Regions from separate parts of the Bacillus mexicanus genome, predicted to be linked through region 2. Evidence: riboswitches for the same ligand, from Rfam matches in the RefSeq annotation. Region 2 holds a riboswitch; the other holds the start of a gene.
The links. Region 2 has a riboswitch for S-adenosylmethionine ahead of mtnW (2,3-diketo-5-methylthiopentyl-1-phosphate enolase). Riboswitches for the same ligand answer to the same signal wherever they lie in the genome.
Positions count from the first base shown of each region.

Region 1 (7,479 bases), on a different contig from region 2:
TTTTCGGATCAGAGGAACAAAAGAAAACGTATTTGCCCGGGCTCGCTTCAGGCGAAAAAATCGCGGCTTATGCCCTGACTGAGCCGGGCTCTGGTTCGGATGCACTGGGAGCAAAAACAACAGCCGTCTTGAATGAAGCGGAAACGCATTACGTATTAACCGGAGAAAAACAGTGGATTACGAACTCTGCCTTTGCTGATGTATTTGTTGTTTACGCTAAGGTGGACGGTGATAAGTTTTCAGCGTTTATTGTAGAAAAAGATTTCCCTGGCGTATCAACAGGCCCGGAAGAAAAGAAAATGGGGATCAAAGGATCGTCAACAAGAACCCTTATTTTAGATCAGGCTGAAGTGCCAAAAGAAAACCTGCTCGGAGAAATCGGCAAAGGGCATATCATCGCCTTTAATATTTTAAATATCGGCCGTTATAAACTGGCGGTTGGCACAATCGGCGCATCTAAACGGGTGATTGAGCTATCTGCGGCATACGCAAATCAGCGCCGCCAATTTAAAACGCCGATTGCGGGCTTTTCGCTGACACAGGAAAAAATCGCGACAATGGCATCAAGGCTTTACGCGATGGAAAGCTCTGTGTACAGAACTGTGGGGCTGTTTGAAGACAATATGAGCCAGTTTACGGCCGAAGATCTCAAGGACGGCCGGCAAATTGCCAAGTCAATTGCCGAATATGCGATAGAATGCTCTCTGAATAAGGTTTTCGGGTCTGAGACACTTGATTATATCGTAGATGAAGGCGTGCAGATTCATGGCGGCTACGGTTTTATGCAGGAATACGAAGTAGAAAGAGCCTATCGCGATTCAAGGATCAATCGGATTTTTGAAGGCACAAACGAAATTAACCGGTTAATCGTGCCAAGCACTTTTTTGAAAAAGGCGCTCAAAGGCGAACTCCCTCTATTTGAAAAAGCGCAGTCGCTTCAAGAAGAACTGATGATGCTTATGCCTGAAGAGCCTGGCAGCGGCGTTTTAGAACAGGAGAAATATGTCGTTAAGCAAGCCAAAAAGATCGCGCTGTTCGCTGCCGGTCTCGCTGCCCAAACATACGGAAAAGCACTCGATCGTGAACAAGAAATCCTCGTCAACATCGCGGATATTGTCAGCAATGTATATGCAATGGAATCAGCCGTGCTTAGAACAGAAAAAGCCATCGCCGCACAAGGAGAAGAAAAAGCGGTGCAGAAGGTGCTGTATACAGAAATTTTTGTCCAGGAAGCTTTTCATGAAATTGAAGCGCACGCGAAAGAATCACTCATCGCAATGGAAGAAGGAGACTCCCTCCGCATGATGCTTTCCGCTTTGCGCAAGCTGACGCGCGTAACGCCTAAAAACGTCATTCAGAAAAAACGCGAAGCAGCGGCGGCCGTTTTCGAAGCTGAAAAATATATTGTCTGATTGTCCGAGAGCTCCGCATTAAGCGGAGCTTTTTTTAAGAAGCACAGGTTTAGGCTTTTAAAACAAACTGTGTTAAAATAACCTCGATTATTTTATTGAGGGGGAAGAAGATGTCGTTAACTTTTTACTGGTACCCTAAATGCGGAACGTGCCGCAAAGCAAAGAAATGGTTAGAAGAGCATGGAAAAGAATTCAACGAAATACATATTGCAGAGCAGCCTCCAAGCAAAGAGGAACTAAAGGCGCTTTATGAAAAAAGCGGACTGGATCTCAAGAAATTTTTCAACACAAGCGGCATGAAATACCGCGAGCTGAATCTCAAAGAAAAGCTGTATCATATGTCGGAGGACGAACAGCTAGAACTGCTGGCTTCAGACGGAATGCTGATCAAACGCCCGCTTACAACAGACGGCGAAAAAGTGACAGTCGGATTCAAAGAAGACCAATTTGAAGAAAACTGGGCTTAATGTCAATTTTTTTTGAAAAGTGTGGTATCTTCTTATTATAGTGCTGTAAAAAATGGAGGGATTCAATTGAGCATACCTAAAGATTTGCGTTACTCAGGAGAACACGAGTGGGTGAAAGTTGAAGGAGAAAAAGCCAGAATCGGAATTACGCATTTTGCCCAAGCCGAACTAGGCGATATCGTGTTTGTCGAACTTCCTGAAGTTGGCGCTGAAATCAAAGCGGACGAGCCATTCGGCAGTGTTGAATCCGTTAAAACGGTATCTGAGCTTTATGCACCGATTAATGGAACGGTTGTGGAAATAAACGAAGATCTTGATGACAGTCCGGAATTCGTTAACGAATCACCGTACGAGAAAGCATGGATGATCGTTGTTGAACCGTCTGACGCTTCTGAAATTGAAAAACTGATGACAGCAGAGCAATACGAAGAAATGACACAAGAAGACTAAAACAGGATAGCTGTGAAGGCAATTGGACACGCTAACGTTATGGGAGGTGTCCAATATGGCTTTCAGCAAACAAAAGCTCGATGTCACCAATGATGTGACAGGCCGCTTTCAAAATGGCCAGCTCTCGTTATATCATGATAATGAGAAGATCGGCCAAATGACAAGCATGGATGAATATGAGCTTAAATCAGGCTATTCCTTTGAAAATGAGAAATTTTATAAGACAGCCGATGTGGTCTCAGGAAATGATGAAAAATACGTGGATTGTGACTATGAAAACGGCTGGTGTTAATGTTGGCGGTGAATTTCACTGCCTTCTTTTACAATCTGAACGTTTCAAATTTAACGCAGCAGGTGATAAAGATGGATGAGCTGGAAAAGGTGATGATTGTCGAAGGAAAATCAGATAAAGAGAAAGTTGAAAGTGTCCTGAATGAACCAGTGCGCATTATCTGTACCAACGGAACAATCAGCCAGCTGAAGCTTGAGGAATTGGCTGACGAGCTATACGATAAAGACGTCTATATATTAGTTGATGCTGATGAATCAGGCGAGACATTAAGAAAACAGCTGAAAAGAGAATTTAATGACGCCTGCCATTTGCATATAGACAGAGCCTATAAGGAAGTAGAGGCTGCGCCGAAACACCATGTCGCTTCTGTACTGCTCCGCGCAAATTTAAATGTCCATACTATTTTTCTTGAAAGAAAGTCCCGAGGTGTATAGCATGAAAGAACTACAAGAACACGAGCTAGAGCACATCGCAGATGATGTGTATCTCCTATATTTATATACTCCGTTTTGCGGCACCTGCCAGCTTGCAAGCAAAATGCTGACAGTGGTGAAGGAAATGCTGCCTGATGTCGCCTTCTATCAAAACAATGTCAATTACTCTCCGACATTCGCAAAAGCGTATCAAATTGAAAGTGTCCCGTGTTTTCTCCTGTTTAAAGGCGGAAAAGTGGTCGAAAGAGGATATGCGTTTCATTCTGTTTCTTATTTATATGAGCTGATTAAACAAAAATCATCTTCCGCGTCCCATTTGTGACATATTTCTCAGCGTATTTCAATGAAATTGTCGTTCGTTTTATAAAGGGGTTCTTGCGTCAAAAAGAGAAATGTCTATGTATGACCAACAAATAGGAGGTTGTACATATGGAGAAAGCAGAAGTGTTAGAAGATGAGTATCAGCATCTGTTTTTAAAACCTCTTTTGAACGCATCAACATTACTCATTACCTTCCAGGGAGAAACAGAAGCCTTAACCGTCTCGATAAACGAACAGGGGGAAATGAAAAAAATTTCTCCGCCCCCAGCGTCCAACCTGACCTTTTACGGAAACCAAGCGGAAATTATTCATCTGTTGCACGGAGATATTTCCCTGCAGCATTTGATCCAGAGGGGAAGCCTGAAAGTGAAGGGCTCATTCAGGGCTCTCTTAAAACTAGAAGCTATTCTCTGGCTGACAAATGGATTTTTTCAGAGGATTTTAAAAAGTGAAAAAATAGAAAATTATTATAATAGTAAAAGTTGACATCATTTATTTTATTGACATTTCATCATTCGCCATGCTATTCTACATTAAGAATTTCCGGACGAAAAAGACTATATATTTCTCTTATCAAGAGAGGTGGAGGGAAGTGCCCTATGAAGCCCGGCAACCATCAACGCTGTTGAAATGGTGCCAATTCACACGAAGCGTTCAGCTTTGAAAGATGAGAGAAAGGCGTTTTATATAAGCCTTTCTGCTCACATGTGCAGAAAGGCTTTTCTTTTGCCGAATATCCCGGAAGATTTCTTAGAATAGTGTTAAGGCAGGTGATTGCTTTGATCAATCTTCAAGATGTTTCAAAAGTTTATAAGTCGAAACATGGAGATGTCAATGCTGTCCAAAATGTCTCTCTTTCCATACAAAAAGGTGAGATTTTTGGAATTATAGGATATAGCGGAGCTGGTAAAAGTTCCTTAATCCGTCTGCTGAACGGCCTTGAGAAACCAACCTCAGGAACCGTGGAAGTGGCGGGAACTAAAATTAATGAAGTAAACGGACGCGCTTTAAGAAATGCACGCCATGACATCAGCATGATTTTCCAGCATTTCAATTTGCTTTGGTCGCGGACCGTCAGAGATAATATCATGTTTCCTTTAGAAATTGCCGGGGTGAAAAAAAGCGAACGGATGAAGCGCGCTAACGAACTGATTAAACTGGTCGGTTTAGAAGGAAAAGAAAAATCTTACCCGTCTCAGCTGAGCGGCGGGCAGAAGCAGCGCGTCGGAATCGCAAGAGCGCTTGCAAACAATCCGAAGGTTCTCCTTTGCGATGAAGCGACATCAGCATTAGATCCGCAAACGACGGATTCAATTTTGGATTTATTGTCCGATATTAATGAAAGACTCGGTTTGACGATTGTGCTGATCACCCATGAAATGCATGTCATCCGCAAAATCTGTAACAGAGTCGCTGTCATGGAAAACGGTAAGGTTGTGGAAGAAGGCGAGGTTCTCGATGTCTTCAAAAATCCGAAGGAAGACATGACAAAACGATTTGTTCAGCAGGTGACAGAGCCGGAAGAAACGAAAGAAACGCTTTCGCACCTTCTTGATGAAACAGCATCAGGAAAAACGGTCCAGCTCACATTTGTCGGTGATTCGGCTGAGCAGCCTTTGATTACAGAAATGATTAGAAACTTTAATGTCAGCGTCAATATTCTGCAAGGGAAAATCTCGCAGACAAAGGATGGAGCTTACGGCTCGCTGTTCATCCATATTGACGGAGACGAGGAAGAAGTTCAAAACGTGATCCGGTTTATTAATGATAAACAGGTGAAAGCAGAGGTGATCGCGAATGTTTGAAAAATACTTCCCAAACGTTGATTTAACAGAATTGTGGAATGCGACATATGAAACACTTTATATGACGCTGATCTCTCTGCTGTTTGCCTTTGTCATCGGAGTGATCCTCGGCTTGCTGCTCTTTTTGACAAGCAAAGGGAGCCTTTGGCAGAATAAAGCGGTCAACTCTGTAATTGCGGCCATTGTCAACATATTCAGATCGATTCCGTTTCTCATTTTAATTATTTTACTGCTGGGCTTTACGAAGTTTTTAGTCGGCACCATCTTAGGGCCAAACGCCGCACTGCCGGCGCTGGTGATCGGCTCTGCACCGTTCTACGCGCGCTTGGCGGAAATCGCATTGCGCGAGGTTGATAAAGGTGTGATTGAAGCCGCTAAATCAATGGGTGCTAAAACGTCTACGATTATTTTCAAAGTGCTGCTTCCGGAGTCTATGCCGGCTCTCATTTCCGGCATTACGGTTACGGCCATCGCTTTGATCGGCTCAACCGCAATTGCCGGGGCCATCGGTTCAGGCGGTCTTGGAAATCTTGCGTACGTAGAAGGCTATCAGTCTAATAATGCTGATGTTACCTTCATTGCCACTGTGTTTATTTTAATCATCGTATTTATTATCCAAATCATCGGTGATGTGATAACAAATATTATAGATAAACGATAAGGGAGGATTTACATTGAAAAAGCTATTTTTGGGTGCATTACTGCTTGTATTTGCAGGAGTCATGGCGGCCTGCGGTTCGAATAACGGGGCTGAATCCGGCAAAAAAGACATTGTCGTCGCAGCAACAAAAACACCGCATGCGGAAATTTTAAAAGAAGCTGAACCATTGTTGAAAGAAAAAGGCTACACGCTGAAAGTGAAAGTGCTTAGTGATTACAAGATGTACAACAAAGCTTTATCTGATGAAGAAGTGGATGCGAACTACTTCCAGCACATTCCTTACCTTGAGCAAGAAATGAAAGAAAACAAAGACTACAAACTTGTGAATGCCGGAGCTGTTCACTTAGAGCCATTCGGTATTTACTCTAAAACATATAAATCGCTGAAAGACCTTCCAAAGGGTGCGACAATTATTTTGACAAACAACGTCGCTGAACAAGGCCGTATGCTTGCAATGCTTGAAAACGCGGGATTAATCACACTTGACTCTAAAGTGGAAACAGTTGACGCGACATTGAAAGACATTAAGAAAAACCCGAAAAATCTTCAATTTAAAAAAGTAGCGCCGGAAGTAACGGCAAAAGCATATGACAACAAAGAAGGAGACGCTGTCTTCATCAATGTAAACTATGCGATTCAAAATAAATTAAATCCTAAAAAAGATGCGATTGAAGTAGAAGCAACGAAAAATAACCCATACGCTAACATTATTGCCGTCAGAAAAGGCGAAGAGAATTCCGCAAAAATCAAAGCGCTGATGGAAGTTCTTCACTCTAAAGAGATCAAAGATTTCATCGAGAAAAAATACGATGGAGCTGTGCTTCCTGTATCTGAATAAGACCGAAACCCCGGATGAAAATCCGGGGTTCGATTATTGACAAAGCCCTTAAACTTAGTTTAAGGGCTTTGTCATCTTTTCAGCGCGAATGAAAACGGAAGGCCGAGCATTGGAGCGGAGCGAATGTTGTGATTCGTGAGCACCAACGTGCAGGTCTGACAACGAATGCGAGGGTTTGCTGACACGGTGAAACCCCGGATGAGAAATCCGGGGTTTTTTTCGGGTATTTTCCTAAAAGCTGTTCATAATAAAAAGGAATGTTAAACAGATGGAGGGATTTTCTTTGAATCAAGACAGAGAAAGCATGCAGGACGCGCTAACGCAATATAAATTAGGTTTAGGCACATTTGAACAAAAGATGCCGCTGATGGGAAGAAAGTTTAACGAGTTTACTGAGCAATGCTTTGCCGGCAACTCACTGACTGAAAGAGAAAAACAGCTGATCGCGCTCGGAATTGCCATCAATGCCCAAGATGAGTATTGCATGATCTATCATACAAAAGGCTGTCTTGATCAGGGAGCCACAGAAGAAAACATTCTCGAAGCGGTCAGTGTGGCAGCGGCGTTTGGAGGCGGTGCGGCACTCAGTCAGGGCGTGACAGTTGTCCAGCAGTGCATAGAGGAATTCGGAAACACTCCGCATTAAGAGAAGGAATATTCCAAAAAACCGTTCTCATTTGATCTAAAAGGATGCTTTCGTCTCACCTGCCGCTATATCAAGCCACATCCTTTTTGCGGCATTCATCGCATCGCTGATACAATAAAAGCAAATAAATGAAGGGATTGATTCATTATTTGC
Region 1 covers NZ_JBCEYV010000002.1:178,835-186,313, reverse strand. The annotation lists gene fadE (acyl-CoA dehydrogenase FadE) at 1-1,412, shown strand, start outside; gene AAGG74_RS10630 (arsenate reductase family protein) at 1,523-1,879, shown strand; gene gcvH (glycine cleavage system protein GcvH) at 1,946-2,329, shown strand; gene AAGG74_RS10620 (YusG family protein) at 2,385-2,621, shown strand; gene AAGG74_RS10615 (toprim domain-containing protein) at 2,693-3,055, shown strand; gene AAGG74_RS10610 (thioredoxin family protein) at 3,057-3,377, shown strand; gene AAGG74_RS10605 (SCP2 sterol-binding domain-containing protein) at 3,485-3,862, shown strand; SAM riboswitch class I at 3,944-4,050, shown strand; gene metN (methionine ABC transporter ATP-binding protein MetN) at 4,156-5,181, shown strand; gene metP (methionine ABC transporter permease MetP) at 5,174-5,842, shown strand; gene metQ (methionine ABC transporter substrate-binding lipoprotein MetQ) at 5,856-6,680, shown strand; gene AAGG74_RS10585 (carboxymuconolactone decarboxylase family protein) at 6,949-7,326, shown strand.
Region 1: it holds a riboswitch for S-adenosylmethionine, as region 2 does, so the genes downstream of both, metN (methionine ABC transporter ATP-binding protein MetN) here and mtnW (2,3-diketo-5-methylthiopentyl-1-phosphate enolase) in region 2, are expected to answer to the same signal.

Region 2 (7,479 bases):
CAAAAACAGGTATACTCTTACGGACCTCAACGCTCTCCTGAAGGTCGATTTCCGCTCGGACAACACCTTCTTCCCGGCCGCCTTCAGCAAGTACGCGCCCCCATGGATCAATAATCAGGCTGTGTCCGGCAAATTCATTATCGGGATTTGAACCGGTGCAATTGCAGGCGGCGACAAAGCATTGATTTTCAATGGCCCGGGCAATAAGCAGGCTTTTCCAATGGTCAAGGCGGGGGAGAGGCCATTCCGCGGAAATAAACAGCACGTTGGCGCCTTTTGTCGTATGTTTTCTGATCCATTCTGGAAAACGGATGTCGTAACAGATCAGTCCGGAGCTTTTGACACCATCAAGCTCAAAGTATCCGTCATCGGTACCGGCTGATAAATAGACATGCTCATCCATCAGCTGAAAAAGATGGGCTTTTCTATACTCTTTAATGATTTGTCCTTCCTGATCCGCGATGTACATTGTATTATAAACATCAGAATGATCTCTGACAGCCACCGAGCCGGCGACAATATGAACGCCGTATTTTTTTGCTGTTTTCTTGAGCCAGCTCTGAGCAGAACGGCCGTCTTCATCAGCGAGCTCATCAAGGTTGGCCAAATCATATCCGGTCGTCCATAATTCTGGAAGAACAACAACATCAGCATGTTTGCTTTCTTTTTCAATAAAAAAATCAGCCTTTTTTATATTTTCAGAAGGTTTTCCGTATGAAATATCAAATTGAAGACAAGATACCGTCCATTTCATCTTTTTACCACCCCAAATTTTTCTTTACTTTTTTATTTTAACCATATATGATGATGGACTATCATTTCAAGATTTTTTTAGAAGGTGAGAATAGATGAATTTTGAACAGTCTCATGTATTGAAGGAATTGCCTAAGCAATTCTTTGCTTCTCTAGTGCAGAAAGTGAATCGAAAGCTCGCAGAAGGACACGATGTCATCAATCTCGGACAGGGAAATCCGGATCAGCCGACTCCGAAACATATCGTCGAAGAAATGAAACGGGCTGTTGCTGATCCTGAAAATCATAAATACTCAACTTTTCGCGGCTCACATAGTCTAAAATCAGCCGCCGCAGCATTTTATAAAAGAGAATATGGCATTGATCTTGACCCGGAAACTGAAATCGCTGTATTATTCGGCGGAAAAGCTGGTTTGGTTGAGCTCCCGCAATGTTTGTTAAACCCCGGTGATACGATTTTAGTTCCTGATCCGGGCTATCCTGATTACTGGTCAGGTGTCATGCTTGCAAAAGCGAAAATGGAAATGATGCCGCTCGTAAAAGAGAGGGCGTTTCTCCCTGATTACAGCAGCATCTCTGCTGAAGTGAGGGAACAGGCGAAATTAATGTATTTAAATTATCCGAACAATCCGACCGGGGCTGTTGCTACTTCTGCATTTTTTGAAGAAACCGTGAATTTTGCGAAAGAAAATGAAATCTGTGTCGTACACGATTTTGCTTACGGCGCTGTAGGGTTTGACGGGAACAAGCCGTTAAGCTTTTTGCAGACTGAAGGGGCAAAGGATATCGGCATTGAAATTTACACGCTGTCAAAAACGTATAATATGGCAGGATGGCGGGTCGGCTTTGCCGTCGGAAACGCTTCGGTCATTGAAGCGATCAATCTTTATCAAGACCATATGTTTGTCAGTCTTTTCAAAGCGACCCAGGAGGCAGCTGCAGCGGCGCTGCTAGCTGAACAAACATGTGTGGCGGAGCAAAATGCCCGCTATGAGAGCAGGAGAGACGCTTGGATCACAGCATGCCGGGACATCGGCTGGGAGGTGACAGCTCCGGCAGGTTCATTTTTTGCATGGCTGCCTGTACCTAAAGGCTATACGTCTGAGCAGTTCTCAGACCTTTTGCTGGAAAAAGCGAATGTGGCGGTCGCCGCTGGAAACGGCTTCGGTGAATATGGCGAGGGCTATATTAGAGTCGGACTGCTGACAAGCGAAGAAAGACTTAAGGAAGCCGCTGATCGAATTGGGAAACTGAATTTGTTTACCCGAAAAAGCATTGACAAGATTCTGTAACGGTGGGATAATTCAAAATAATTTATAAAATCTATATTTTCTTATCAAGAGCAGGCAGAGGGACGAGCCCGATGAAGCCCGGCAACCGACTTTGTAAAGCACGGTGCTAATTCTTGCAGCTGGCGGCTGAGAGATAAGATTCGGACGAGAAACGAAACCTCTTTAGACGCGGATGGCTGTTTGAAGAGGTTTTTTTATATGGATGAAAATGAAAGGAGCTCTGGCATGAGTGAGTTATTGGCAACATATCTCCTGACAGAACCGGGAGCTGAAATAGAGAAAAAAGCAGAACAAATCGCGACAGGATTGACAGTAGGCTCATGGACAGATCTGCCTCTGGTGAAACAAGAGCAAATACAAAAGCATAAGGGGCGTGTGCTGAAGGTCGAGGAAAGAGAAGGAACTCCTGCATCAGGTAAACAAGCGGTCATCACAATTGCCTATCCTGAGATCAATTTCTCACAGGACATCCCGGCTCTGCTGACAACAGTGTTTGGCAAGCTGTCGCTGGACGGAAAAATCAAATTACTTGATCTGCATTTTTCAGAAGCATTTAAGCGCACGCTGCCGGGGCCAAAGTTTGGCGTATACGGCATCCGAAAGCTGCTGGGAGAGTTTGAGAGGCCGCTGTTAATGAGCATTTTTAAAGGGGTTATCGGCAGAGATCTGAGTGACATTAAAGAACAGCTCAGACAGCAGGCGCTTGGCGGAGTTGACTTGATTAAGGACGATGAAATTTTCTTTGAAACAGGTTTGGCGCCTTTTGAAACAAGAATTACTGAGGGAAAGCAAATATTGAAAGAAACATATGAACAAACCGGACATAAAACACTGTACGCGGTGAATTTGACGGGCCGCACGGCTGATCTGAAAGACAAAGCGAGACGCGCCGCCGAATTAGGGGCGGATGCGCTTTTGTTTAATGTCTTCGCTTACGGCTTGGATGTCATGCAAAGCCTTGCGGAAGATCCTGAAATCCAGATTCCGATTATGGCACATCCAGCGGTTAGCGGGGCATTTACGTCATCTCCTTTTTACGGCTTTTCTCACGCCCTTTTGCTCGGAAAATTAAACAGGTATTGCGGTGCCGATTTTAGTCTCTTTCCGTCTCCATATGGTTCTGTTGCGCTTCCAAGAGAGGATGCGCTGGCGATTCACGAGGAATGTGTAAGAGAGGATGACTTTAATCAAACATTTGCCGTTCCGTCAGCAGGCATTCATCCCGGCATGGTGCCGCTTTTGATGCGGGATTTCGGCATAGATCATATTATTAACGCCGGAGGAGGCGTACATGGACATCCGAACGGCGCCCAAGGCGGGGGCAAAGCGTTCAGAGCCATAATTGATGCGGTTTTAGATGCACAGCTGATTGATGAAAAAGCCGAGCAATGCAAAGATCTAAAGCTCGCGCTAGATAAATGGGGGAAGGTTGAAGCTGTATGACTCAAAAGCCTTTAATTATTTGTGATTTTGACGGAACCATCACAATGAACGACAACATTATAAGCATCATGAAAACATTCGCTCCGCCAGAGTGGACGGCGTTAAAAGACGGCGTGCTTTCCAAAACACTGTCGATCAAGGAAGGTGTCGGTCGGATGTTCGGCCTTCTGCCAAGCCATTTAAAAGAAGAGATTACAAGATTTGTATTAGAAGACGCGAAAATCAGAGAAGGATTTCAGGAATTTGTTGCATTTATCAATGAGAACAAGCTGCCGTTTTATGTCGTAAGCGGAGGAATGGACTTTTTTGTATATCCATTGCTTGAAGGCATTGTGGAGAAAGACCATATTTATTGCAACCATGCGTCATTTGATAATGACTATATTCATATTGACTGGCCTCATTCCTGCGACGGAACATGCAGCAATCAATGCGGGTGCTGTAAGCCGACTGTGATACGTGAACTTTCTGAACCGAATCAATATATCATCATGATCGGTGATTCGGTTACAGATGTGGAGGCGGCAAAGCTGTCTGACCTTTGCTTTGCAAGGGATTATTTATTAAACGAATGCCGAGAACATCATTTGAATCATCTTCCGTATCAAGACTTTTATGAGATAAGAAAAAGTATTGAGAATGTAAAGGAGGTACAGGAATGGCTGCAAAACAAGAGCGTTGGAAAGAACTTGCTGAAGTAAAGCGGGAATTAGCAGAAAGAGATTGGTTTCCGGCGACGAGCGGCAATCTGTCTATTAAAGTTTCTGATGAGCCTTTCACATTTCTCGTAACCGCAAGCGGAAAAGATAAACGAAAAGAAACAGCTGATGATTTTCTGCTGGTGAATCAAAACGGAGAGCCCGCAGAAAGAGGGCATTCACTGAAGCCTTCAGCAGAAACGCTTTTGCACATACATTTGTACAATAAAACCAATGCCGGCTGCTGCCTGCATGTTCACACAGTAAACAATAATGTGATATCAGAGCTATACGGAGAACAAAAGAAAATTACATTCAAAGGCCAGGAAATCATAAAAGCGCTCGGCCTGTGGGAAGAGAATGCGGAAGTGTCTATACCGATCATTGAAAATCCGGCTCATATTCCGACGCTTGCGGCACTGTTTGCAGAAGAGATTTCAGAAGATTCAGGGGCTGTGCTGATCCGGAATCACGGTATTACAGCTTGGGGAAAAACAGCATTTGAAGCAAAGAGAATACTCGAAGCATATGAATTTTTGTTCAGCTGCCATTTGAAATTGAAAACACTCCAGCACCAGCTGGTTACATAAAAGGGAGGAACTGAAATGGCGACAATTCGAATTCATGATGAGGCAAATACAACGATTGAAAATCAAGAGGAAGTAGCAAGCTTTTTGGACAGTCAAGAGGTGATTTATGAACAATGGGATATCGCGAAGCTCCCCGACCAGCTTTCAGAGAAATATAATTTGACAGAAGAAGAAAAACAGCAAATTCTTAATACCTTTGAAGCTGAAATTAAAGATATCTCGGCCCGCCGCGGCTACAAAGCACAGGATGTTATTTCCTTGTCAGACAACAATCCAAAACTTGATGAACTGCTTGAGAACTTTAAAAGAGAGCATCACCATACAGACGATGAGGTCCGTTTTATCGTAAGCGGACACGGCATTTTTGTCATTCAAGGCAAAGACGGCATGTTTTTTGATGTTCGTTTAAATCCTGGAGATTTAATCTCCGTGCCTGAAAATATCCGCCATTACTTCACGCTTCAGGAGGACCGCAAAGTAGTCGCGGTGAGAATCTTTGTTACAACTGAAGGCTGGGTTCCGATTTATGAAAAAACAGTATGATAAGCAGAAAAAGCCCCGTTCGATGAACGGGGGCTTTTTTTAGTTATTGCAAACGCCACTTTTCATATTGTGACATTTCTTTTTTGATCAGCATCCAAATCAAACCTAAAACCGTTGCATCGTCAATGATTCCAAGACCGAGAATCATATCTGGAATGATATCGAGCGGCATGGCGATATATAAGATCGCGGCAGTTAAAAGCAAAAGGGTTTTCACCTGTGAACGAGGGTAGTCACCGTTTCTCCAATCACGCAGCATTTGAAAGAAAACAGTCATATGCTGTATGCATTTTTTTCGATTTTTTCTTTTTAAAATCGCTTTTCCGCCTGCCGCACCGAGCAGCATTGCTTTCTTTTTCTTCATATAGCATACCTCCTGCTTGGCGGCTGTGTTTAAGATTTTCTTTATTTGGGTATTATTCTTTTAATCCTATCAATATATCTATTATACCTGAAAAAATAACTTATTTAATAAAAATATGTTTACAAATAAAGTATAATCTGTAATAATGCACAATAACCCAATCAAACTTGTTTCCTATTTCTTAGCGGCGAGGGGTGAATTGAATGGGCGGTTCTTCTAAACAAGAAAGATTGTTGGTGTCTATTGATGAAAAAAGAAAGTTAATGATAGATGCCGCTAGAAAGCAAGGATTTACAGGGCATGAAACGATCAGACACAGCCAGGAGCTGGATTGCTTAATAAATGAATATCACCAGCTCGTGCATAAAAACGAATATTCCCACGGGATTCAAGGCCTTGTAAAGAAATTAGGCTTGTGGCCCCGCAGAGATGTTATGCCTGCATATGATGCAAATAAATAGCGGTGTTATCAGATGGATATATAAAGAGAGAGCTTTTTCCGAAGCGCTCTTTTTTTCTGAGAAAATACATATGTAAGAGGGGATTCGTGAAGGAGTTTACACGGTTCTAAATGAAGCAAGACAGCCTTATTCTTTATTTATACCATTTCAGTGATGATTATCATCTGAAATCAAGTGACGCGGAGAAGGAAAATGAAGTGCCTCGAAAGGGTTTTTAGTATTCTTCTGGCACTGCTGTGGGCTTTATTAACACTCTTTTCTGGGCAGGTAAAGTCGAGTGGCAATGTCCAATAAGAAAAAAAAACCTCCTGACATGGTCAGGGGGCTAAGAAGCGGAAACGGGAAGGGTGATCGTCACCTCTGTGCCTCTTCGAACTTCACTGTCGATATGAATAGAGCCTCCGTACATCAGCACAATCCGTTTACATACGACAAGGCCAAGACCGGTTCCTTTTTCTTTAGAAGTAACAAAAGGAAGGAAGATGTGGTCAAGCATTTCCTGTGAAATTCCTTCACCGTTATCCACGACTTTGATAACGGCCTTTTTATCCAAAGCTTCCAGAGAGATCGTCAGTTTTCCTCCTTCAGGCATTGATTCGAGGCCATTTTTTGCTACATTTAAAATTACTTGTTTAATATGATCTTTAGTACAGTTTACGAGTAAAGGCTGCTCAGTTAAATACTGAAGTTCGACTTCAACATTGTATAGGTTGCCCTCAGAATAGATGATCGGCATAATTTCACCGATAATATCCTGAAGCGAATTCAACTCCCATTTTTCAGCTGTCGGCTTGCCGAGAACGAGAAATTCACTCACAATTTGATTAATACGCTTGATCTCCTGTTCGATAATGGAGAAGTAAAGCTGATCTTCATCACCTTTATATTTCTTCTGCAGCAGCTGAATAAAGCCGCTTATACCGGTGAGCGGGTTGCGAATTTCGTGGGCTGTGCTGGCAGCAAGCGTCCCGATCAGTTCTAATTTTTGCGCCTCATTTTCCGAGCGCTCCAGCTGTGTCTGCCGCTTCAGCAAATAATACAGCACGAGAATAAAAAGGATATTCAGCAGGACAATACTGCATGAAAGCGGGAGCACAAGGCTTTTTGTCAATTCTTCTATTGTCACCGGGTTTGGATATACTTTCATATTCCAACTGATATCATCCAAATATCCACTGACAGGTTTCAGATCATTTGCATGGAAAGACTGACCGCTCGTAAAAATTGTTTTCCCGTCTTGGTTTACAAGTTTGATATAAACATCAGGGCTCAGTAAATTAATCAGGTTTTTTAAATAATCAATTTGAATAGCTGCGACAAGATAATCTGTCACAT
Region 2 covers NZ_JBCEYV010000001.1:1,310,139-1,317,617, reverse strand. The annotation lists gene AAGG74_RS06970 (carbon-nitrogen family hydrolase) at 1-754, opposite strand, end outside; gene AAGG74_RS06965 (pyridoxal phosphate-dependent aminotransferase) at 849-2,045, shown strand; SAM riboswitch class I at 2,084-2,185, shown strand; gene mtnW (2,3-diketo-5-methylthiopentyl-1-phosphate enolase) at 2,271-3,488, shown strand; gene mtnX (2-hydroxy-3-keto-5-methylthiopentenyl-1-phosphate phosphatase) at 3,485-4,189, shown strand; gene AAGG74_RS06950 (methylthioribulose 1-phosphate dehydratase) at 4,147-4,776, shown strand; gene AAGG74_RS06945 (1,2-dihydroxy-3-keto-5-methylthiopentene dioxygenase) at 4,792-5,319, shown strand; gene AAGG74_RS06940 (YkvA family protein) at 5,363-5,683, opposite strand; gene spo0E (aspartyl-phosphate phosphatase Spo0E) at 5,887-6,144, shown strand; gene kinD (sporulation kinase KinD) at 6,470-7,479, opposite strand, start outside.